DNA from 3 places in the Pseudomonas sp. HS6 genome. Region 2 is predicted to be linked to each of the others. Evidence: predicted binding sites of a transcription regulator. Region 2 holds the regulator's gene; each other region holds the start of a gene.

Region 1 (8,097 bases), 1.9 Mb from region 2:
TAGCGTCGCGGGCAAGTCGATGGCGCTGATTTCCGGCAACAACAAACCTCGCAGGTAATGGCTGTGATCGTCCCGCGTGCGCACCAGTTGCAAGCCGCAGGGCTGCGCGTGTGGCGCCACCAGTTCGATGCCCATTTGTGTCCCGGCGCCGCGCACCTGGCGGATCCAGCGCACCACGGCAATGCTCCAGCCCTGATTCGTGGTGTCCTGGATGCCGACCATTTCCCCGGCCTGCAATTCGGCAGGCACCTCTTTTGGCCATGCCAGGCAATAACCGCCTGGGCTGTGGTTGATGACGGGCAATGCATAGGTCGGGTAGTGCGGCGGGCTGTCGGCGTCGCCTTCGTCGTCGGCCAGCGGTTCGTAGCGGATTTCCTCGTAAGGCAGGAATTCGTCGGACTTGCTCTGCGGGGCCGCATCGAATGCCTGGCTCCAGCTGTCCTTTTCCCCTTGGGCCACCGCACGGCTGAAGTTGGCGGCGCGCGAGCCGGGATGCCTGAGCAGTTCGCTGAACGTGCGTTCGCCGCCCAGATAGAAGTGCAGGGCGCTCATGCCGACACACACGGTCAGGTTGCCCTGGCCGACGGTGCGCTGAAAGCTGCGTTCGGCGGCTTCGCCCCAGGTCGCGTGCAGATGCTGGAGCGTGTCGAGCGTCAGGCCAGCCGGTACCGGCAGTGGTTTAGACGCATCCTGGTGCAGCAGGTGAGCTTCGATGGCATCGACCAGCGGTTGCGGATCGAAACCGAGCAGCCCCGGCTGTTGTTCGCTGCGAAATTTGCTGCGGTAGCGCGGACCTGCGTCGATCTGCGCAGAAATCGCGAACAGCCCTTCGTCCGAGGCGCCGGGATGCAGTTTCAGCCAGGCGCTCCACGGTTCAAGCACCTGCGCGAGTTGGGCGATCGGGTTCTGACGCAGTTGATTACAACGCGCACTGCCCAGCAGCAGGGCGGCGATATAGGTCTGTTCGACGCTTAGTTCACCGGCGAGGCTGGCCAGATCATCGCGCACCCGACGGTGTTGCAGCTGCAAGTCACGGGCGCAGCGAAACAATTGGTGCAGTTCAAACCACAGCTGATCCGGCGCCGGGCTGTACAACTGCGTGGCGCGCACCAGTTGCCCTTTCAGCGCATGGGCGGCGCGTTGCAGTGCCTCGCTCAGCAGGGCTGCCCGGTCTTTTGAGTATTTGGGGGCGATCCGCAGAACGATCTGTTTGTAACCGATGGTCAGTTGGCTTTGCAGTGACTGACACAGGTTGCTGATTTTGCGGGAGCGCTCATCGAGCATGATCGCCTGATGCAGAAAATGCCGCTCAAGGTGCTGGCAGACGAAGTACACCTCGGGTCGTAGCAGCTCGAGCAGTTGCAGGCGATTGTCGCTGGGCGTCAGCAATTGATTGAGTTCGCCAAGACCCTGATAGAGCAGGCGTGCGGTTTCGCCGATGTTGGCTTTCGGCAGGCCGGCGATCCAGCGCTTGAGATCGCGCGGGGTCGCTTCACAGAAAGACAGGCGTAACTGAGTCGGCGTCGGGGCGCTCAGTTGGGGTTGGGATCGAGGCTCACTCATGCCGTGACCAGCTCCGGCGGCGAATTGGGCAATGCTCAAAACTCTAGCAGTTGTGGTCTGTTTCGCAGGCGCTTGTCAGGCTTTTTTACCGTTGGTCTGCTGGCTGGGTGCCATTTCGGCAAGCGCTACTAGGCTCTCAGGCGTGCGATCGGAAACGCACGGTTGCACGGCTTGCCGCACACGTCGGGCAGGTCTCTGAAAAACTTCAAGGAGATGAGGTTCATGTCTAAATACGCAGTGGCAAATCAATGGGGCGGTAATTCGGCACCTTGGCATCCGGGTGGAACCTGGGTACTGGGCGCGCGGGACAACCAGAAAGTCGTCGCGATCGACATCAAGTCTGGCGATGGCGGTAAAAGCTTCACCGGCACCATGACTTACGCCGGCGAAGGCCCTATTGGCTTCAAGGCTCAGCGCACTGGCCAGAACCAGTACAACGTCGAAAACCAGTGGGGTGGCAACGATGCCCCGTGGCATCCAGGTGGCAAATGGGTGATCGGCGGTCGGGATAACCAGAACGTTATCGCGCTGAATGTCACCTCGAGTGACGGCGGGAAAAACCTCAGCGGCACCAATACCTACGCCAACGAAGGGCCGATCGGCTTCCGTGGGCAGATAGAGTAACGGCGCCACTCGGGTCGTGTCCGCCCCTTCGCAGACGTGCGGAAGGGCGGATCAACAGGTTCAGGCGTTCGGCAGTGCCAGGGCCTGGCCCATCTGTACCGGCGAGCCTGCTTTCATCTCTTCAACCCATTTCACCTGATCCGGCCCGAACAGCACGATCGCGGTCGAACCCAGCTTGAAGCGCCCCAGTTCCGCACCTTTCTCCAGATGAATCGGTGCACGGGCGGCTTCGTCGTAGCGGAAGGTTTTCAGTTCGCGTTTCGGCGGTGTGACCAAACCGGCCCATACGGTTTCAATCGATGCCACGATCATTGCGCCCACCAGCACCACGGCCATCGGCCCGCGCTCGGTGTCGAAGATGCACGCTACGCGCTCGTTGCGGGCGAAAAGTTCAGGGACGTTTTCAGCGGTGGTCTTGTTGACCGAGAAGATCCGGCCCGGGATGTAGACCATTTCGCGCAGGGTGCCGGCCAGCGGCATGTGCACGCGGTGGTAATCCTTCGGCGACAGGTAAACGGTAGCGAATTCACCGCCCATGAACGGCGCAGCATTGGCCGCATCGCCACCCAGCAATTCCAGCACGCTGAAGCTGTGGCCCTTGGCCTGGAAGATACGACCGTGTTCGATCGGGCCGAGTTGGCTGATCGCACCGTCGGCCGGGCTGAGGATAGCGCCCGGTGTCTGGTCCAGAGGGCGTGCGCCATCTTTGAGAGCGCGGGTGAAGAAGGCGTTGAAGTGCTCGTAAGCGGTCACGTCTTCAACCAGCGCCAGCGACATGTCCACCTGATAACGCTTGGCGAACCAGGTGGTGAAGGCATTCTTGAACCAGCGCACGCGGCACTCGGCAATGCAGCCGGCCAGGCGCGACAGCAAGTGATGCGGCAGCAGGTATTGGCTGATGATAAACAAACGCTCTTTCATGACTGTCCTTAAAAATCCTTAAAGCTCGACGGGGGTGTCGGGGTGGTTGCCCCATTCGCCCCAGGAACCGGCGTAGCCCTTGACCCGCGGATAACCGAGAGCCTTGGCCACCAGATAAGTGAAGCCGGACCGGTGATGGGTCTGGCAGTGAGTAATGATTTCTTTGTCTTTAGTGATCCCGAGGCTTTCGAGGATCTGCGGCATTTCGGTGCGGATGCGCAGCTGGCGCGCCTGATCCATGCCTGCCGTCCATTCGAAATTGACTGCGCCGGGGATGTGCCCACCCTTGGCCGCCAGCACTTTCTCGCCGGAATATTCCAGTGGCCCGCGAGCGTCCCAGATCGCCAGATCAGCGGCACCGAGGCGGCTTTGCAGGTATTCGCGGGTGGCGGTCGGTTCGTCGTGCAGGGTCAAGGCTACCGGGCCACCGGCGACAGGAGGGATCTGGATCGACATCGGCGAGCCTTCCGCCAGCCACGCCGGCAGGCCGCCGTCGAGGTAGTGGTACTGGTCGTGACCGATCACGTCGAGCAGCCAGATGAAACGCCCGGCCCAGCCGCCGCCTTCGTCGTCATAGACCACGTAGACCGCGTCCTTGTGATGACCCAGTTCACCGAACAGTTCTTCGAGTTTTTCTTTTGTCGGCAACAGGCCCGGAGCCGGTGCCTGGCCCAGCTGGGTGCGCTTCGGATCGACGAAGCGTGCGCCGGGGAGATGACCCTCGGCATAGCGGGCGGCACTGGTCAGATCCACCAGAATCAGGTTGCGGGCTTCGAGGCGAGGGAGCAGGTCGCTCGGCTCGATGACCAGCGCCAGGCCAGAGAAGTCAGACATGTGAGGTCTCCAGAGCACAAAGGGGAAGGATTGTAGCTGTCATTGGCCGCGCTGGCTAAAACTGTGCAGGGCTTTCTCGATGCACTGCGCGGTTTTGCCGAAGGCTTGCACGGTGATGTCGGCGAACGGCCCGCCACCCTGGTCGGCGACCACGATCATGATCACCCGGCCGTTATTCACCAACGAGCGCAGAAACAGATGTTCGCCACGGAACAGCGTGCGCAGGGATGGCGGCAGCAGGGCGGAGAACTGTGCGTTGTTGTCCGGGGTGATCCGTACCTGTGCCTGCTGCGCGAGCAAGCGTTGCAGCACGGTGCTTTGACTGACGACGAAGTTGAGCGCAGCGGCTTCCTTCGGCAGACCGGAAATCTGATGCACGCGCAGACTGGACTGCGTGCGGTCTGCCATCAGGATCATCACCCGGCGCATGCCGCTGGCCACCAGCGCATCGCGGGCGGCCATGGTCAAGTGCATGGCGTTGGTGAAACGGCTCGGCTCGGCCAGCAGTTCGGCACATTGCCGGCGCCACTTGGCGAGGTCTTCGGCGTTGGGGGCGGCGGCTGGCAGCATTCCGGCGGGCAGGCGACGGGTGCCCCACGGCCACAACAGGGAAACCGCCGGGTGCCACAGATCAGGCATCGAATGTCGGCGTGCGCTGTTGGCGGCCTGCTGGTGCAATTGTTGTTGCACCTCGTCCATCGAGATTTGCAGATAGAGGCTGGTCAGGTACTGCCAGCGCTCGCTGTGCGGACTGTCCCAGGCCTGTTGCGCCGACAGCGCCAAACCGTTGGCCAGCAGCACGGTGTTGGCCGGCTGATTGAGCCAGTGGCGCAGGGTCGGGTCGTCATCGAGGCGATTCTGCTGGCGCAGCGGATGATCGACATCGCGGGCGATGCGCAAAACCTTGACCAGCTCGGGCTGTTCGGTGAGCAGCAATCGATAACCCTGCTGCACCCAGATCGGCAATCGCCAGACTTCGACCAGCGCCTCACCAATCTTCAGCAGACGCACGCCGAACAATTGCTTTTCCACGTCGCGGGCCGATTCGCCCTTGTGGATAACCCGCACTTCCCATTCTTCGAGCAGTTTGGGAAAGGTCAGCGCCAGCGGCCACAGCGGCGACAGAAACAACAGACTGCCCCAATGAATGTCTTGCCACAGCCGCGCCAGGCGACTGGCAAAAAAACCGTTGGCCTGTTGCGTGGCGTGCTGACTGATCATCTGTATCTGGCGCAAGGCCTGGGGAATTTGCGCCTGCGGTTCGGCGGGCAGGCGTGCCAGCAGTTCTTCGGTACGGGCGAGGCCAAGGCGATTGATCGCGACCTCGAGGTTTTCCGCAGGCGCCGTCATGCTGCCCTGAGTGTGGCGGTTGGCTTCTCGAATGATGCTCAGCGCCAGCGCCGGGCTGTCCTGCATCAGGTCGGCAATGTCGCGCAACGAGCTGCGATTATCGCGAATGGCGCGGCAGACGCGATCGTGAGCCTCTTGCGGCACCGGCAGGCGCACGCCGTCGAGCAGCTTCACCCAGCCATCGAGTGTGGTGGGTTTTACGTGTGGGACGTTCGTTTCATTAGCCATGTCTGGACGAGATCTTCACTGACTGTAGACGCGCCCGGCATGGGCTAAATTGGCTTTTCGCCTGAACTGGCTATAGTCTGGCGCAGTTTTGCCGATAAGTAGAAGAAGAGATTTTTTAACTTCCGAATATGACCTTGAACCCGACTTAAATAAGTACTTTCTACCTATGGCTAAAATTATCGGCATCATCGTCGTATTCGCGAGCGTGCTCGGCGGATACGTGCTCTCCCACGGCAAGATTGCCGCCCTGATCCAGCCTTTCGAGGTGATGATCATCGGTGGTGCGGCACTCGGAGCATTCCTCCAGGCCAACCCCGGTTACATGACGATGCACGTGCTCAAGAAATCCCTGAGCATGTTCAGCTCGCGCTTCAGCCACACCTTCTATCTTGAAGTGCTTGGCCTGATCTACGAGATCCTCAACAAGAGCCGCCGTGAAGGCATGATGGCCATCGAGGGCGACATCGAAGATGCCGCTGCGAGCCCGATCTTCGCCAAGTACCCGGCGGTACTGAAAGACGAACGCATGACTGCGTTCATCTGCGATTACCTGCGCATCATGTCGTCCGGCAACATGGCTCCCCACGAGCTTGAAGGCCTGTTCGACATGGAACTGTACAGCCTGAAAGAAGACCTCGAACATCCATCCCACGCGGTGAACGGCATCGCCGACGCCATGCCGGGTTTCGGTATCGTTGCGGCGGTACTGGGTATCGTGGTGACCATGGCCTCCCTGGGTGAAGGCGATCAGAAGTCCATCGGTCTGCACGTAGGTGCGGCACTCGTGGGTACCTTCTTCGGTATTCTCGCGGCGTACGGTTTCTTCGGCCCGCTGGCGCACTCCCTGGCCCACGATGCCAAGGAAGAGCTGAACGTCTACGAAGCTATCAAGGCCTCGCTGGTGGCTTCGGCCTCCGGCATGCCGCCGTCGCTGGCTGTCGAGTTCGGTCGCAAGGTTCTGTACCCGGCTCACCGTCCAAGCTTTGCCGAGCTGGAACAAGCCGTTCGCGGTCGATAGTGCTCTGTTTTGCAAATACGTTCCTTTTTTGGCGAGTGACTGTTGTTGCCAGACAAGGCGCCGCGACGAGTCATAGCTTGCTATGGGGAGGAGCGGCAACGCCGTATGGCAACAACAGGCACCGTCAAAAAGGAACAGAATTTGTGAGACAGAGCACTCTGTATGGAAAATAACCAGCCGATAATCATCAAGCGCGTCAAGCGCATCGCTGGCGGGCATCACGGCGGGGCGTGGAAGATCGCCTTCGCCGACTTCGCGACGGCGATGATGGCGTTCTTCCTGGTGTTGTGGCTGCTGTCCACTGCGACCCCGGAACAGAAGATCGCCATCGCCGGTTACTTCAAGGACCCGGTCGGTTTCTCCGAGAGCGGCACGCCGTACATCATCGACCTGGGCGGCACACCGACCCTGGCGCCGGAAAACACCCTCAACCCTGAAGTGAAGTCGCAGCCGCAACCGGACAAGGTCACGGTCGACACCGAGCAGGTTGAAGGCATGGCCGAGCAGGTCGAGAAGGAGCGTCTGGAACTGTTGCTGCAAGAACTGCAGAACAAGGTCGACGAGAACCCTCAACTGCAGAAGTTCAAGGATCAGATCCTGTTCGAGATCACGCCGAACGGCTTGCGCATCCAGATCATGGACGCGGAAAACCGTCCGATGTTCGACTCCGGTTCTGCACGCCTGAAGCCATACTTCGAAGACATCCTGCTGGCCATGGCCGACACCATCAAAGCGGTGCCGAACAAGATCAGCATCAGCGGCCACACCGACGCCAAGCCGTACACCGGCACCGGTGACTTCGGTAACTGGGAACTCTCGGCCAACCGTGCCAACGCCGCCCGGCGTGCGCTGGTGGCGGGCAGCTATCCGGACGGTCAAGTGGCGCGGGTGGTGGGTTACGCCTCGTCGGCGCTGTTCGACAAGGAGAACCCGTTCAACCCGGTCAACCGCCGCATCGACATCGTGGTGCTGACCAAGAAGGCCCAGGCGGCCATCGAAGGTTCGCAAGGCGCAGAACCCGTGAAACCGGCCGAAGGGCAGAACGGTGAGGCCCCGGCCACACCGGTCGACTCGAACGCCTTGCCGGCGGATCAGCAGCCAGTGCCTGCGCACGAACTGCGCGAACGGTTGAACCTGTTTGACGACGCGGCGCCGAAGCCAACCGCGCCAGGCAGCGCGGCGCCAGCCCCGGCGCCCGCTACACCCGCCACTGCACCGGCCCCCGCGCCGAAGCAGTGACCCACAAAAAAGCCGCGAGATGATCGCGGCTTTTTTGTGTCTGGCTACTCAGTGGTTCAGTAACCGTTCTCCGGCAGGCTGGCGATGATCGAGCGGTAGCTGTTCATTCGCTGCTGCTGCACGCGGCCATCTTCCAGGGCCTTGAGCAAGGCGCATCCCGGTTCGCGGTCGTGCTTGCAGTCGCGGAAGCGGCAAGTGCCGAGTAGGTCGTCGAACTCGATGAACCCGGCCTCGACATCGGCGCGGCTGACGTGGCCCAGGCCGAATTCGCGGATACCCGGGGAGTCGATCAGTTCACCGCCACCGGGGAAGTGGAACAG
Region 2 (8,097 bases):
TTCCCTGCAGCATTTTGCCCAATGGCTTGATCACCACTTCTTCCTGGCCGACCAGCTGATCGACGACGAAGCCGATCCGCTGGGTGCCCACCGAAAGGATCACCACATGGCCTTCGCGCTGCTCTTCGTGAGCGGCGGAGCTGACCAGCCAGCGCTTGAGGTAGAACAATGGCAGCGCCTTGTCCCGCACGATCACCACTTCCTGGCCATCCACCACGTTGGTGGTCGACAGGTCGAGGTGGAAGATTTCGTTGACGTTCACCAGCGGGAACGCGAACGCCTGGTTGCCGAGCATCACCATCAGGGTCGGCATGATCGCCAGCGTCAGCGGCACCTTGATGACGATTTTCGAGCCGGCGCCCTTGGTCGAGTAGATGTTGATCGAACCGTTGAGCTGGGAAATCTTGGTCTTCACCACGTCCATGCCGACACCACGGCCGGACACGTCGGAGATCTCGGTCTTGGTCGAGAAACCCGGGGCGAAGATCAGGTTGTAGCATTCGGTGTCGCTCAGGCGATCGGCGGCATCCTTGTCCATCACACCGCGTTTCACGGCGATGGCACGCAGGACGTTCGGGTCCATGCCTTTGCCGTCGTCGGAGATCGACAGCAGGATGTGGTCGCCTTCCTGCTCGGCGGCCAGGATCACCTTGCCACCACGGGCCTTGCCCGACGCTTCGCGTTCTTCCGGCGACTCGATGCCGTGGTCGACCGCGTTGCGCACCAAGTGGACCAGCGGGTCGGCCAGTGCCTCGACGAGGTTCTTGTCGAGGTCGGTCTCTTCGCCCACCAGTTCCAGGTTGATCTCTTTCTTCAACTGACGCGCGAGGTCGCGAACCAGTCGAGGGAAGCGGCCGAAGACTTTCTTGATCGGCTGCATCCGGGTCTTCATCACCGCGGTCTGCAGGTCGGCGGTGACCACGTCGAGGTTCGACACAGCCTTCTGCATCGACTCGTCGCCGCTGTTCAGGCCCAGACGCACCAGACGGTTACGCACCAGCACCAGCTCGCCGACCATGTTCATGATTTCGTCGAGACGTGCAGTGTCTACGCGAACGGTGGTTTCGGCTTCGCTCGCCGGTTTTTCCGGTGGCGGCGTCGCCGGGGCACGGGCTGGAGCCGGTGCAGCAGCGGCGGCGGGCTTGGCCGGTTCGGCCTTAGGCTCAGGCGCTTTTGCAGCAGGTTTTGCCGCAGCGGCCGGGGCCTTGGCGGCAGGCGCTGCCACAGCAGAAGCATTGCCGGCCGTCACGACGGCACCGGTGGCGACGTCAGTGAACTTGCCTTTGCCATGCAGATCGTCGAGCAGCGATTCGAATTCGTGATCGCTGATCAAATCGCTACCGGCCGCAGCCGCTGCCGGAGCAGCCGATGCAGGCACCGAAGCGATCGCCGATTCCAGCGCATCGACGGCAAAGTTGCCCTTGCCGTGCAACTGATCGAGCAAGGCTTCGAATTCGTCGTCGGTGATGTCCGAGCTGTCGCCCGCCGCCGGAGCAGCAGGTGCAGCGGCAGCCGGTGCCACGGCGTCAGCCGCGAATTGGCCCTTGCCGTGCAACTGATCGAGCAGCGACTCGAATTCGGCGTCGGTGATTTCATCACTGGCCGCTTCGGTTGAAGCAGGCGCAGCGGCAGCCGCCGGGGCTTCGGCTTCGGCCTTGACGGCGTTCAGCGAGTCCAGCAACTGTTCAAATTCGTTATCGGTGATGTCGCCCGAATCGCCTTCGACGACCAGCTCTTCGATCATCTCGGCAACGGGTGAAGCCGGGGCTTCATCCGCCGATTGCGGTTCGGCCAGACGCGCCAGAGCGGCCAGCAGTTCCGGGGTTGCGGCAGTGATCGGGCTGCGATCGCGGACTTCAGTGAACATGCTGTTCACCGCGTCCAGCGCTTCGAGCACCACGTCCATCAGTTCTGCATCTACGCGACGCTCACCCTTGCGCAGGATGTCGAACACGTTCTCGGCGATGTGACAGCACTCCACCAGCTCATTGAGCTGAAGGAAGCCGGCGCCCCCTTTTACAGTGTGGAAACCGCGAAAAATTGCGTTGAGCAGATCTGCGTCATCCGGGCGGCTTTCCAGCTCGACCAGTTGTTCGGACAGTTGCTCAAGAATCTCGCCGGCCTCAACCAGGAAATCCTGAAGGATCTCTTCATCGGCGCCGAAGCTCATTAATGGGGTGCTCCTACAGGTCTAAAAACCCAAAAAACCTATAATTCCAAAACTCTAGAATCCAAGGCTGGATAACAAATCGTCCACATCGTCCTGACCGGACACAACGTCTTCTCGTTTATCGGCATGAATCTGCGGACCTTCACCCTGCGAGAGATGTTTTTGTGGATCTTTTTCAGCGAGCATCGCCGCACGGTCATGTTCGATGCCCGCAAAGCGGTCCACCTGACTGGCCATGAGCACGAGTTTGAGCAGATTGCTTTCGACTTCGGTGACCAGTTGGGTCACGCGCTTGATCACTTGACCGGTGAGGTCCTGGTAATCCTGGGCCAGCAGAATGTCGTTGAGGTTGCTCGACACTGCGCGGTTGTCCGTGCTGCTGCGTGTCAGAAAACCGTCGACCCGACGCGCCAGCTCGCGGAACTCTTCAGCCCCGACTTCACGGCGCATGAAGCGTCCCCAGTCGGCACTCAATGCCTGGGCTTCGTCAGCCAGGCCATTGACCACCGGCGTGGCGCTTTCCACCAGGTCCATGGTGCGGTTGGCCGCCGCCTCGGTCAGCTTGACCACATAGCCCAGACGCTCGGTCGCATCAGTGATCTGCGACACTTCCTCGGCCTGCGGCATATGCGGGTCGATCTGGAAGTTGACGATTGCACTGTGCAGTTCGCGCGTGAGCTTGCCCACTTCCTGGTACAGGCCACGGTCACGGGTCTGATTGAGCTCATGGATCAGTTGCACAGCGTCGCCGAACCTGCCTTTTTCAAGGCTTTCGACCAGTTCGACCGCGTGTTTTTTCAGAGTCGACTCGAAGTCGCCCTGTGAAGATTCGTTATGCTCCATAGCTCCCCCGCGCGTCATCAGCCGATGCGTTCGAAAATCTTCTCGATTTTTTCTTTCAGCGCCTGAGCCGTGAAAGGTTTGACCACGTAGCCGTTAACGCCGGCCTGGGCCGCTTCGATGATCTGCTCGCGCTTGGCTTCAGCAGTCACCATCAGCACTGGCAGGTGCTTGAGTTTTTCATCGGCGCGCACATGGCGCAGCAGGTCGATACCGGTCATGCCAGGCATGTTCCAGTCGGTCACCAGAAAGTCGATGCTGCCGCTGTTGAGTACCGGAATGGCAGTGGTGCCATCGTCGGCTTCAACGGTGTTGGTGAACCCGAGGTCACGCAACAGGTTCTTGATGATCCGCCGCATCGTTGAGAAGTCATCAACGATGAGGATTTTCATGTCTTTGTTCAATTCGACCTCCAAGCAGTCTTAAACGCGCCCAGCACCTGGACGCGCCATTTCAATCAATCCGGCAAAGCACTCGATGACTGTCTGGAGCACAACAGAGCAAGACCGGTGCCGTTCACCACCGCACCAGCCTCGTTCGCAGCGTCCCCACACTGCCTTCAGCGCGCTCGCCACTCCCCCAAACGCCCCCGCAAGCGGGCCGCGCACTGGCTGTGTAACTGGCTGACCCGCGATTCACTGACGCCAAGGACTTCACCGATTTCCTTGAGGTTCAGCTCTTCGTCGTAGTACAGCGCCAACACCAGTCGCTCACGCTCCGGCAAATTGGCAATCGCGTCCGCCAACGCAGCCTGGAAGCGCTCATCTTCCAGATCGCGCGACGGCTCAAGATGAGCACTGGCGCCATCCTCGTGCAGCCCTTCGTGTTCGCCGTCCTGCAGCAGGTCGTCGAAACTGAACAGTCGGCTGCCCAGGGTGTCGTTCAAAATCCCGTAGTAATCGTCGAGACTCAATTGGAGTTCGGCCGCAACCTCGTGATCTTTAGCGTCACGGCCGGTTTTAGCTTCAATCGAGCGAATCGCGTCGCTGACCATACGGGTGTTGCGGTGAACCGAGCGCGGTGCCCAGTCCCCCTTGCGTACTTCATCGAGCATGGCGCCGCGGATCCGGATGCCCGCGTACGTTTCGAAACTGGCGCCCTTGCTGGCGTCGTATTTGGTCGAGACTTCGAGCAGGCCGATCATTCCGGCCTGAATCAGGTCTTCGACCTGCACACTGGCCGGCAATCGCGCCAGCAAGTGATAGGCGATGCGTTTGACCAGTGGCGCGTAACGCTCGATCAGCTCGTACTGCGCGTCACGTGCCGACTTCTTGTAGAAATTCATACCGCTGGCGGTCATAGCACAGGTCCTGCCGTTTGCTGCACGAGGCGCTCGACGAAAAATTCGAGGTGGCCGCGCGGGTTGGCGGGCAGCGGCCAGGTGTCGACCTTCTGTGCGATCGCCTTGAACGCCAGTGCGCACTTGGAACGCGGGAAGGCTTCATAGACCGCACGCTGCTTCTGCACCGCCTTGCGCACGCTTTCGTCGTAAGGCACCGCGCCGACGTATTGTAGGGCGACGTCGAGGAAGCGATCCGTGACCTTGGTCAACTTGGCGAACAGATTGCGACCTTCCTGCGGGCTCTGGGCCATGTTGGCCAGGACACGGAAGCGGTTCATGCCGTAATCGCGGTTCAGCAGTTTGATCAGTGCGTAGGCGTCGGTGATCGAGGTCGGCTCGTCGCAGACCACCAGCAACACTTCTTGCGCCGCGCGAACGAAACTGACTACCGAGTCACCAATCCCCGCAGCGGTGTCGATCACCAGTACGTCGAGATTGTCGCCGATGTCGCTGAACGCCTGAATCAGACCGGCATGCTGGGCCGGGCTCAGGTGAACCATGCTCTGGGTGCCGGAAGCGGCCGGCACGATGCGGATCCCGCCGGGGCCTTGCAACAGCACGTCGCGCAGCTCGCAGCGGCCCTCGATCACATCGGCCAGGGTACGTTTGGGCGTGAGGCCCAGCAGAACGTCGACGTTCGCCAGACCCAGGTCGGCGTCCAGCAGCATGACCCGACGGCCAAGCTCTGCCAGCGCCAGGGACAAGTTCACTGACACGTTAGTCTTGCCGACGCCACCTTTGCCGCCGGTCACCGCGATCACCTGTACGGGATGCATGCTGCCCATGTTATTTCTTTACCTTGTCTTGCATAGACGGAGGCCACATTACTGGCTGCGCGTTCACAACCGGAACAATGCATGGCAGACCATCGATGTAGGTACAAAAACTGTTCATTACCTCAGCCAACCTGCTTGGTCGGACTGTGGTAGATATCAGCGAACATGTCAGCCATGGCTTCTTCGCTGGGTTCTTCCTGCATTTGCACGCTGACGGCGCGGCTGACCAATTGATGACGGCGCGGCAGATGCAGATCATCCGGAATCCGTGGGCCGTCGGTCAGGTAGGCGACCGGCAGTTCATGACTGATCGCCAGGCTCAGCACTTCGCCAAGGCTGGCCGTCTCATCCAGTTTAGTCAGGATGCACCCGGCGAGCCCGCAACGCTTGTAACTGTGATAAGCGGCGGTTAGAACCTGTTTCTGGCTGGTGGTTGCCAGTACCAGATAATTTTTCGACCGAACGCCACGACTGGCCAGGCTTTCCAGCTGCATGCGCAATGCCGGATCGCTGGCCTGCAGGCCGGCGGTATCGATCAGCACCACGCGTTTGCGCAGCAGTGGATCCAGCGCCTGCACCAGGGACTGGCCCGGATCGACGTGGGTCACCGACACATTGAGGATCCGGCCCAGGGTTTTCAACTGTTCCTGAGCACCGATGCGGAAACTGTCCATGCTCACCAGCGCAATGTTCTGCGCGCCGTACTTGAGCACGTAACGGGCAGCGAGCTTGGCCAAGGTGGTGGTCTTGCCCATTCCGGCCGGGCCGACCATGGCAATGATCCCGCCCTCTTCCAGTGGCTCGACTTCCGGTGTGGCAATCATCCGCGCCAGGTGCGCCAGCAGCATGCGCCAGGCCTGACGAGGCTCTTCGATATCGCTGGTCAGCGCCAGCAGGTCGCGGGACAACGGGCCGGACAAGCCGATGCGTTGCAGACGACGATAGAGGTTCGCTTGGGCCGGACGGCTGCCTTGCAGCTGATTCCAGGCCAGAGTGCCGAGCTGCACTTCCATCAGCTCGCGCAGGCTGTTGAGTTCGAAACGCATCGAATCCAGCGCACGCGGATCGACGCCAGCGGCAGCCGGCGCAGGTGCCGGGGCTGGACGGGCCGGAGCAGCGTAAGTCGGTTCTGTCAGAGGCTCGGCAGCCGTCAGCGGCAGGCCGGCGGTCAATGGCAGACCGGAGAACAACTGGCGATTGGTGTTGCCGTCGGCTTCACCACGCATGCTCAGCTCAGCCTGGGCGGTGACGATGCGCGACTGGGTCTTGCGCAGCTCGTCTTCGAGTTCCATGTTCGGAACCCGTGGCGCCAGCGCCGACAATTTGTAATCCAGCGCCGCCGTCAGCTCGACGCCGCCGGCAATGCGGCGGTTGCCAATGATGGCGGCATCAGCGCCCAGCTCATCACGAACCAGCTTCATGGCCTGACGCATATCGGCGGCGAAAAAACGCTTAACTTGCATAAACCACTACCTCAGCCGTTGGGCCCTACTGTCGCAACGATGGTCACTTGCTTGTTGTCCGGAATTTCCTGGTAGGCCAGCACGTGCAGTCCAGGGACTGCCAGGCGGCCAAAGCGCGAGAGCATCGCGCGAACCGGGCCTGCTACCAACAGGATCACCGGCTGACCTTGCATTTCCTGACGCTGCGCCGCTTCGATGAGCGAACGCTGCAGCTTCTCGGCCATGCTTGGCTCCAGCAGAACGCCCTCTTCCGAGCCTTGTCCTGCCTTCTGCAGACTATTGAGCAATATTTGTTCCAACCTTGGCTCCAGAGTGATAACTGGCAGCTCGGACTCAGTCCCTACAATGCTTTGGACGATGGCGCGCGATACGCCGACGCGCACGGCAGCCACCAGCGCGGCGGTATCTTGACTCTTCGCGGCATTGTTGGCGATGGCTTCGGCAATGCTGCGGATGTCGCGCACCGGCACGTGTTCGGCCAGCAGCGCTTGCAACACCTTGAGCAGTTGCGACAGCGACACCACACCCGGCACCAGCTCTTCAGCCAGTTTCGGCGAGCTCTTGGCCAGCAATTGCATGAGTTGCTGCACTTCTTCGTGGCCGATCAGCTCACTGGAGTGCTTGTACAGAATCTGGTTCAAGTGCGTGGCGACCACGGTACTGGCGTCCACCACGGTGTAACCGAGCGATTGTGCCTGGGCGCGCTGACTGACTTCGATCCACACCGCCTCCAGGCCGAAAGCCGGATCTTTGGCGGTAATGCCGTTGAGCGTGCCGTAGACCTGCCCCGGGTTGATCGCCAGTTCGCGATCCGGGTAGATCTCGGCTTCGGCCAGGATCACGCCCATCAGGGTCAGACGGTAGGCGCTCGGCGCCAGGTCGAGGTTGTCGCGAATGTGCACGGTCGGCATCAGGAAGCCCAGATCCTGCGAGAGCTTTTTGCGCACGCCCTTGATCCGCGCCAGCAATTGCCCGCCCTGGTTGCGGTCCACCAGCGGAATCAGGCGATAACCGACTTCCAGACCGATCATGTCGATTGGCGTCACGTCATCCCAGCCCAGCTCCTTGGTTTCCATGGCGCGGGCCGGCGATGGCAGCAGTTCCTGCTGACGCTGAACCTCTTGCAGCGCCTGCACCTTGGCGACGTTCTGCTTTTTCCAGAACAGGTACGCGCCGCCAGCAGCCAGGGCCGCCATGCTCAGGAAGGAGAAGTGCGGCATGCCCGGCACCAGGCCCATGACTGCCATCAGACCGGCCGCCACCGCCAGCGCCTTCGGCGAGGCGAACATCTGGCGATTGATCTGCTTGCCCATGTCTTCCGAACCGGAAGCACGGGTCACCATGATCGCAGCCGCTGTAGATAACAACAGTGATGGCAATTGCGCCACTAAACCGTCACCGATGGTCAGCAAGGCGTAAACCCGACCGGCATCGCCGAAGCTCATGTTGTGCTGGAAGATACCGACGGCCATGCCGCCGATCAGGTTGATGAACAGAATCAGCAGG
Region 3 (8,097 bases), 1.8 Mb from region 2:
TAGGGTGAGGGGCTCTTTGGCTCTTGGCACTCAACTCAACTTGAACCCACCCATCTGCCGCGCCAGATCATCCGCCAACCGCTGCAACATCTGACAATCCTCACGACAAGCCCGAACCTCCCCCGCCGTCGCCCGCGCAAGATCGGAAATCCCCTGCACGTTTCGGTTGATCTCCTCAGTCACCGCCGACTGCTCCTCAGTCGCCGTCGCCACCTGATGGTTCATGTCGCTGATGCGCTCGACCTGCCCGGTAATCGCGGTCAGCGACGCTCCAGTACGCTGACTCGATTCAACCCCGGTGCCGGTCGCAGCCTGTCCGGTACGCATTGAAGACACGGCATTCTCCGCACCTTGCTTGAGGCTGCCGATCATGTGCTGGATCTCGTCGGTTGAAGCCTGAGTCCGCCGCGCCAGTGTCCGCACTTCATCGGCCACCACCGCAAAACCACGCCCCATGTCCCCGGCCCGCGCCGCTTCAATCGCCGCATTCAGCGCCAGCAGATTGGTCTGCTCGGAAACACCGCGAATCACCGCCAACACTTGATCGATCGACGCCACCTGATGCGCCAACTCACCCACCGCCCCCGCCGCGACGCCAATTTCATCGGACATGCTTTCTATATGGCGAATCGAGCCGCCGACCACTTCCCGCGCCTGCATCGCCTCATCGCGAGCAGTTTGCGAAGCGACCGCAGCATTGCCGGCGTTCTGGGCGATTTCCTGCACGGTCAGGCCCATTTCGTGGACGGCGGTGGCGACCATGTCGGTCATCTCCTGCTGGCGGCCTGAGCGCTCGGCGGTGTTATCCACAACCCGGGCCACCTGGCCGACCGCGACACGCAGACGTTCACTGGTGGTCAACACCTCGGCGATCATCCCGCGCTGGCTGTCGAGGAAACGGTTGAAGCCCCGAGCGAGGTCGCCCAGCTCGTCGGCGCGGCTGGAATCTAACCGATGGGTCAAATCTCCACCACCGCTACCGATTGCTACCAGCGCAGCTGTTACCTGACGAATCGGTCGCACCAATCCTTGGGCCAGCCAGATCACCAGCGCCAGGCAAACCAGCGCCACCGCCAGACCGATGCCGCTGCTCATCCACATCGCCCGGCGGGCTTCGGCGTAGATCTGCGACTGTGGCACTTCGGCCACCAGGGTCCAGCCGAGGTCACGCAAAGGCAGGCTGAAGGCGAGGAAGTCTTCGCCGTCGCGCTGGAAGCTGCTATTGGCCGCCACTTTATGGCCCATGACCGCTTGTGCTGCTGAGCCGCCGATCTGCTCGCTCAAGGTGCGCTTGCCGCTGAACTGTGCCTCGGGATGGACCTGGATAAGGCCATCGGAACGCACGAGATAGACCTTCCCGCGCTCACCGAAGCTGAAGTTGTGGATCAGCTCCGACAGCTCTTTCATGCTCAATCCAAGACCCGCTACGCCGACCACTTTGCCGGCCTGCTCCACCTTCAAATCGATGAACAGCGCCAGCTCTCCGGTGGCCCCGTCGTTGTCGATGTTCAGGGTGCGGGGCTGATTGCTGTCGAGGAAAGAGTAGAACCAGGCATCGGCCGGTTTGGATCGGCTGAGGGTGCGATCCAGGCCTTTTTCGGTGATGTAGTGATTGGATTCGGTGCCGATGATCAGCGCGGTGAACGCATTGTGTTCGGCGCGGATGCCTTCCAGATACTGCGCGAAGCCCGCCGTTTTGGCGGAGTCTTCACCAGTGGCCAGCCAGTCGCGGACTATCGTATTGCTGGCGATGTCTTTGGCGGCGGTAAGGGGTTGAACGAGAATTCGCTCGATGTCGTTGCGCGTCGCTTCGATGCTCGACGGCAGGGCCTGTTCGACCAGATAGCTCTGGGCGAGGCGGTTGACCACCAGGGTATAAATGCCAACCACGATCAGGATGCTGACCAGCAGGGCGGTGCCCATGCCGAGGATCAGCTGCCATTGAATACTGCGACGCCAGAACTGCATGGAGCACCCCCAAAGAATAAGAGGCTGAAACACTGCAACAGCCGTGCCGATTGTATACAACGCAATCGACAATCTTATTCCTTGGTTGTGCGCAACCCCATCAACCCTGATTGATGGTCTTGGCGATGGTCTCGACCGTGGCGCTGACTTGCTCTTGGTAACGCTCGAGTTCCTGCTGGTGCTGCTTCTTCATTTCAATCTGCTGCGAGCACAGATTCATCGCCGCCAGCACCAGCAGGCGGTCACCGATCAGCGTCGGGTATTTGCGTTTGGTGTCGGCCAGTGCGGCCTTGAGCATCAATGCGGCGTCCAGCAGGGTCTGTTCTTCCCCGGCCGGTGCCTTGATCGAATAGTCCTCCCCCATGATGGAGACGACTTTTACCCCTGCTGTGCCGTGGTTCATGCGCTGACAGGACCTGCGTTGACGCGATCAACCAGGGCCTGGATGCGCGCAGCGGTGGCGCCGTGCTTTTCTTCCTGTTCCATCAGGCTCAGTTGCAGGCTTTCGTTTTCATCCTTGGCCTGGGCCAGTTCCGTGGACAGGGTCTGGTTAGTTTCCAAAAGGGTCTGGTTCTGTTGCACCAGGTCGCTGACGAGCTGTTCCAATTGGCTGAGGGATGCTTCCAACATTTTGATCTTCCAGGGCTTTTTCAAAGGGCGCGTACGATAAAGAAAAGTCGTCGTGGATGCCAGGGTTAAACCGGCGCAAAGCCTTGATTTTCCTGGCAGTCGACCATTCCTGCGAGTGTTAGAGACTGTGATCTGCCGATCTGGTTCCTGCACTTCGTCGCCCGGCCCTTCGTGCGACAAATACGCGCACCGGCTCAAGACTTTAGTCGTATGACCGATAAGTCATCCAACAGCAGTCTCAGCCCGCATGGATGCGGCCCTTCCTGGTATCCGCCCCATGTCCCTTCGCAATATGAATATCGCCCCCCGGGCGTTCACCGGTTTCGCCCTGATCGGCGGCCTGATGCTGATTCTCGGCGTGTTCGCCCTGAACCAGATGAGCAAGATTCGCGGCGCCGCCGAAAACATCACCACCACCAGCGTGCCGAGCATCAAGAACCTCGACGAGTTCACTCAACTGACCCTGCGTCTGCGGGTGCTGTCGTACCGTTTGCTGGTGAACCGCGAGCCGGACGTCCAGCAGAAAACCGTCGAACTGCTGGAGATGCGCAACCAGCAGATCCGCAAGGCCCAGACCGATTACGAGCCGTTGATCGGCACCCCGCAGGAGCGTGCGGCTTACGATCAGTACGTGCAGTTGCTGGGTCAGTACCGCCAGATTGAAGACCGGATGAAAACCCTGTCGCGCAACAATCAGGTGGATGAGTTGCGCAACCTGTTGAACACCCAGTTGCTCGACAACTCCGAAGCGATGAACACCGTGCTCAACCGTCTGATGCAAATCAACGGCGAGCAGATCAGCAACACCAACCAGCAAGCCGCCGAGCAGTTTTCTTCGGCCTTCAGTCTGGTGGTGACGCTGCTGGTGATCGCCACCGGCCTGACCTTCCTGTTCGCCTGGCTGCTGACCCTGAGCATCACCAAGCCAATCTCGAAAGCGCTGGATGCGGCGGAAACCATCGCCGAAGGCAACCTGACCCAGCCGATCCACGTTGACGGCACCGACGAAGCCGGTCGCCTGCTGGCGGCCATGGCAAAGATGCAGTCGAAGCTGCGCGACACCCTGCAACGGATTTCCGGCTCGGCAACGCAGCTGGCTTCCGCTGCGGAAGAGCTGAACAGCGTCACCGACGAAAGCGCCCGTGGCCTGACCCAGCAAAACAACGAAATCGAGCAGGCCGCCACGGCGGTCAACGAGATGACCAGCGCGGTTGAAGAAGTCGCACGCAACGCGGTCAGCACTTCGGAAGCCTCCAAGAACGCCACCACCTCCGCCGGTGACGGCCGCGATCTGGTACAGGAAACCGTCAGCGCCATCGAACGCATGAGCGCCGACGTGCAGAGCACCGCGACCCTGATCGGTGATCTGGCCAACGAATCCCGTGACATCGGCAAGGTGCTGGATGTGATTCGCGGGCTGGCCGATCAGACCAACCTGCTGGCGCTGAACGCCGCCATCGAAGCGGCCCGCGCCGGTGAAGCCGGTCGTGGTTTTGCCGTGGTGGCCGACGAAGTCCGTGCCCTGGCGCACCGTACCCAGCAGTCGACCAGCGAAATCGAGCGCATGATCGGCAGCATCCAGAGCGGCACCGAACACGCCGTGGATTCGATGCGCAACAGCACCGAGCGTGCCGAATCGACCCTGAACATCGCCCGTGGCGCTGGTATGTCGCTGGACACCATCAACACGGCCATCGTTGAAATCAACGAACGCAACCTAGTGATCGCCAGCGCCGCCGAAGAGCAGGCGCAGGTGGCGCGGGAAGTGGATCGTAATCTGGTGAACATTCGCGATCTGTCGGTGCAATCGGCGACCGGCGCGAATCAGACCAGTGCGGCAAGTAATGAGCTGTCGCGCCTGGCGCTGGATCTGAACAATATGGTTGGGCGGTTCAGCCTTTGATTTTTTAGATCAAGGTCAAGATCAAAAGCCACCCCCTCATCGGAACGCCGCCCGCCCAACCCTCTCCCCCAGGGGGGCGAGGGGGAAGGGAGCAGATCGGAGGGCTTTTCAAGATCTTGAGTTCGGCTCGGAATTTCAGGTCGATGCAATCCGAGAGAGCCACTCGGTCAGTCCCCTCTCCCTCCGGGAGAGGGCTAGGGTGAGGGGGACAATCGCAAGCCGAACCCAAATCCCGAATAACCCGCTGAAAAACCTTTTTGACAGCATCACATTTCAACAGGTTAGAATCGCTGGCACGCAGACTGCATGGTCAGTTTGTGCCCGTCTTTCCGCTTCTGGAGTACTGCCTTTGAATGCGACGACCATCAACAGCCTGTTCTTGATCGGCGCGTTGCTGGTAGGTGCGAGCATTCTTGTCAGTTCCCTTTCGTCGCGTCTCGGCATCCCGATTCTGGTGATCATCCTCGCAGTCGGCATGACTGCCGGGGTCGATGGCGGCGGCATCATTTTCGATAACTACCCGACGGCCTATCTGGTCGGCAACCTCGCACTGGCGGTGATCCTGCTCGACGGCGGCTTGCGAACCCGGGTGTCCAGTTTCCGCGTAGCCTTGTGGCCGGCCTTGTCGCTGGCCACGGTCGGCGTCCTCATAACAACCGGTCTCACCGGCATGGCCGCCGCGTGGCTGTTCGACCTGAATCTGATTCAAGGCCTGCTGATCGGCGCCATCGTCGGTTCGACGGACGCCGCAGCGGTGTTTTCGCTGCTCGGCGGTAAAGGCCTGAACGAACGGGTGACCGCCAGCCTGGAAATCGAATCCGGCAGCAACGACCCGATGGCGGTGTTTCTCACCGTGACCCTGATCGACATGCTCGCCAGCGGCCAGACCGGCCTGCACTGGAGCCTGCTGACCCATCTGATCCGCGAGTTCGGCATCGGTGGCGTGATCGGTCTCGGCGGCGGCTGGCTGATGCTGCAACTGGTCAACCGGATCAACCTCGCCACCGGCCTCTATCCGATCCTGGTGATCGCCGGCGGTCTGGTGGTGTTTGCCCTGACCAACGCCCTGCACGGCAGCGGCTTCCTCGCCGTTTACCTGTGCGGTCTGGTGATTGGCAACCGCCCTGTGCGCAGCCGTCACGGCATCCTGCACATGCTCGACGGCATGGCGTGGCTGGCACAGATCGGCATGTTCCTGGTGCTGGGGCTGCTGGTCACCCCGCACGATTTGCTGCCGATCGCCGTACCTGCTCTGGGTCTGGCGCTGTGGATGATTCTGTTCGCACGGCCGCTGTCCGTAGTGGTCGGGTTGCTGCCGTTCAAGGCCTTCCACGGTCGCGAAAAAGCGTTCATTTCATGGGTCGGCCTGCGCGGCGCGGTACCGATCATTCTCGCAGTGTTCCCGTTGATGGCCGGGCTGCCGAATGCGCAGCTGTACTTCAACCTCGCGTTCTTCATCGTGCTGGTGTCGCTGCTGGTGCAGGGCACGAGCCTGCCGTGGGTGGCCAGACTGCTCAAGGTGACCGTGCCGCCAGAGCCCGCGCCGATCTCCCGCGCGGCGCTCGAAGTCCATGTCACCAGCGAGTGGGAGCTGTTCGTTTACAAGCTCGGTGCGGAGAAATGGTGCATCGGTTCGCCCCTGCGCGAGCTGAAAATGCCGGAAGGCACACGTATCGCGGCCCTGTTTCGCGGTCAGCAACTGCTCCATCCGTCGGGTAGTACGGTGCTGGAAGTCGATGATTTGCTGTGTGTTATCGGCCATGAACACAACCTGCCGGCCCTCGGAAAACTGTTCAGCCAGGCGCCACAACGGGGCCTCGATCTACGCTTCTTCGGCGACTTCGTACTCGAAGGAGACGCCCAGCTCAAAGCGGTTGCAGCCCTTTACGGCCTACCGGCCGAAGGCATCGATCCGGACATGACCCTGGGCCACTTCATTGCCCAGAAAGTCGGCGGAGCACCGATCGTTGGCGACCAGGTGGAATGGAACAACACCCACTGGACAGTTGCGGTCATGGACGGGAACAAGATCGGCAAAGTGGGCGTCAGATTCCCCGAAGGAAGTCGCCCGGGCCCCGGGCTCTTCCTCTAAACTGCCTCCACTCTCACTTGCTTGACCGGTCTCTATGCCTACCCTGCGCTCCTTTTTCCTCGCGGCCCTGCTGGGCCTGAGTCTTACTGTCGGCCAGTTGCAAGCCGCAGAACCGCCGTCCAGCGACGCCGTGCAGGCCAACCTGGACAAGCTCACCGACAGCAAACTGCCCGAGGCCGACAAGAAGGCCCTGCAAACGCTCCTGCAAAACACGCTGAACCAACTCAACAACCGGCGTGACTACGAGCAGAAGCTGAGCGACCTCAAGCAGCAGTTGGCCACCGCGCCGAAGCAGACCATTGAGAACGCGCGTGAACTGACGCGACTCAAAGCCACCGCCGTGGTGCCAGTGGCGCAGCGCTTCACCAAAGAGAACATCCAGCAGCTGGAACAGATCCTCACCGAGCGCTCGACCCAGCAAAGCGATCTGCAAAAAGCCTTGGCCGACGCCAACAGCCTGATCATTACTGCGCAGACTCGCCCGGAGCGCGCCCAGGCAGAAATCGCCAGCAGCCAGACGCGCATCCAGCAGATCAACAACATCCTCAAGACCGGCAAGGACAGCGGCAAGACCCTGAGCGCCGAGCAACGTGACCTGCTCAACGCCGAACTGGCTGCGCTCAATGCGCTGATCCCGTTGCGCCGTCAGGAATTGGCCGGCAATAACCAGTTGCAGGACCTGGGCAACAGCCAGCATGACCTTCTCTCGGAAAAGTCCGACCGCCTGGACCACGAGATCCAGGAACTGCAAACCCTGATCAACCAGAAGCGTCTGGCCCTGTCTCAGGAAACCGTGACGCAGCAGTCGATCGAGGCGCAGAAATCCGGCGGCAGCACCCTGCTCGCCACTGAAAGCGCGGCCAACCTCAAACTTTCCGACTATTTGCTCAAAAGCACCGACCGTCTCAACGAAGTCACCCAGCAGAACCTCCAGACCAAACAGCAACTGGACAGCGTGACCCAGAGTGACTCAGCCCTCGACGAGCAGATCAACGTGCTCAAAGGCAGCCTGTTGTTGTCGAAGATTCTCTATAAACAGAAACAGGCATTGCCGCGACTCAAGGTCGACCGCGACCTGGCGGATCAGATCGCTGACATCCGCCTGTATCAATTCGAAGTCAGCCAGCAACGCGAGCTGCTGAGCAATCCGACCGCTTACGTCGACAACCTGTTGTCCACCCAGCCGCCGGAGCAGGTCACACCGCAACTTCGCAAGAGCCTGCTGGAACTGGCCAACACCCGCGCCGACCTTCTCGAGCGTTTGAATCGAGAACTGAGCGCGATGCTCAATGAGTCGATCACCCTGCAACTGAACCAGAAGCAATTGCTGAGCACCGCGCAAAGCTTGCGCGCGACCCTTGACGAGCAGATGTTCTGGATTCCCAGCAACAAGCCGCTGGACACCGAATGGATTCGCGGCGTGCCGGAGCGCCTGAAACGTCAGATCGACACCTTGCCGCTGGCGTCGAGCCTGAGCGAACTGACCGACGGCCTGACCCAACGT

What was found. The regulator FliA, encoded in region 2, starts transcription of late flagellar genes. The targets are predictions, from matches to a motif close to CTAAAGTTTNNNNNNNNNNNGCCGNTAA.
Region 1: the regulator FliA is predicted to act here: its motif matches at 5,591-5,618, upstream of motA (flagellar motor stator protein MotA).
Region 3: the regulator FliA is predicted to act here: its motif matches at 2,792-2,819, upstream of JJN09_RS16265 (methyl-accepting chemotaxis protein).

What each region holds. Positions count from the first base shown of each region.
Region 1 is NZ_CP067412.1:3,526,063-3,534,159, reverse strand. Features, by position in the region: gene JJN09_RS15975 (molecular chaperone) at 1-1,563, opposite strand, end outside; gene JJN09_RS15970 (lectin OAA) at 1,786-2,187, shown strand; gene asd (archaetidylserine decarboxylase) at 2,248-3,108, opposite strand; gene JJN09_RS15960 (rhodanese-like domain-containing protein) at 3,127-3,942, opposite strand; gene JJN09_RS15955 (HDOD domain-containing protein) at 3,982-5,520, opposite strand; gene motA (flagellar motor stator protein MotA) at 5,687-6,538, shown strand; gene motB (flagellar motor protein MotB) at 6,701-7,777, shown strand; gene rsgA (small ribosomal subunit biogenesis GTPase RsgA) at 7,834-8,097, opposite strand, start outside.
Region 2 is NZ_CP067412.1:5,408,182-5,416,278, reverse strand. Features, by position in the region: gene JJN09_RS24550 (chemotaxis protein CheA) at 1-2,170, opposite strand, end outside; gene JJN09_RS24545 (protein phosphatase CheZ) at 2,225-3,013, opposite strand; gene JJN09_RS24540 (chemotaxis response regulator CheY) at 3,031-3,402, opposite strand; gene fliA (RNA polymerase sigma factor FliA) at 3,570-4,310, opposite strand; gene fleN (flagellar synthesis regulator FleN) at 4,307-5,137, opposite strand; gene flhF (flagellar biosynthesis protein FlhF) at 5,251-6,591, opposite strand; gene flhA (flagellar biosynthesis protein FlhA) at 6,603-8,097, opposite strand, start outside.
Region 3 is NZ_CP067412.1:3,608,355-3,616,451, forward strand. Features, by position in the region: gene JJN09_RS16250 (methyl-accepting chemotaxis protein) at 31-1,968, opposite strand; gene JJN09_RS16255 (cell division protein ZapA) at 2,069-2,371, opposite strand; gene JJN09_RS16260 (hypothetical protein) at 2,368-2,598, opposite strand; gene JJN09_RS16265 (methyl-accepting chemotaxis protein) at 2,876-4,501, shown strand; gene JJN09_RS16270 (potassium/proton antiporter) at 4,851-6,593, shown strand; gene mscK (mechanosensitive channel MscK) at 6,628-8,097, shown strand, end outside.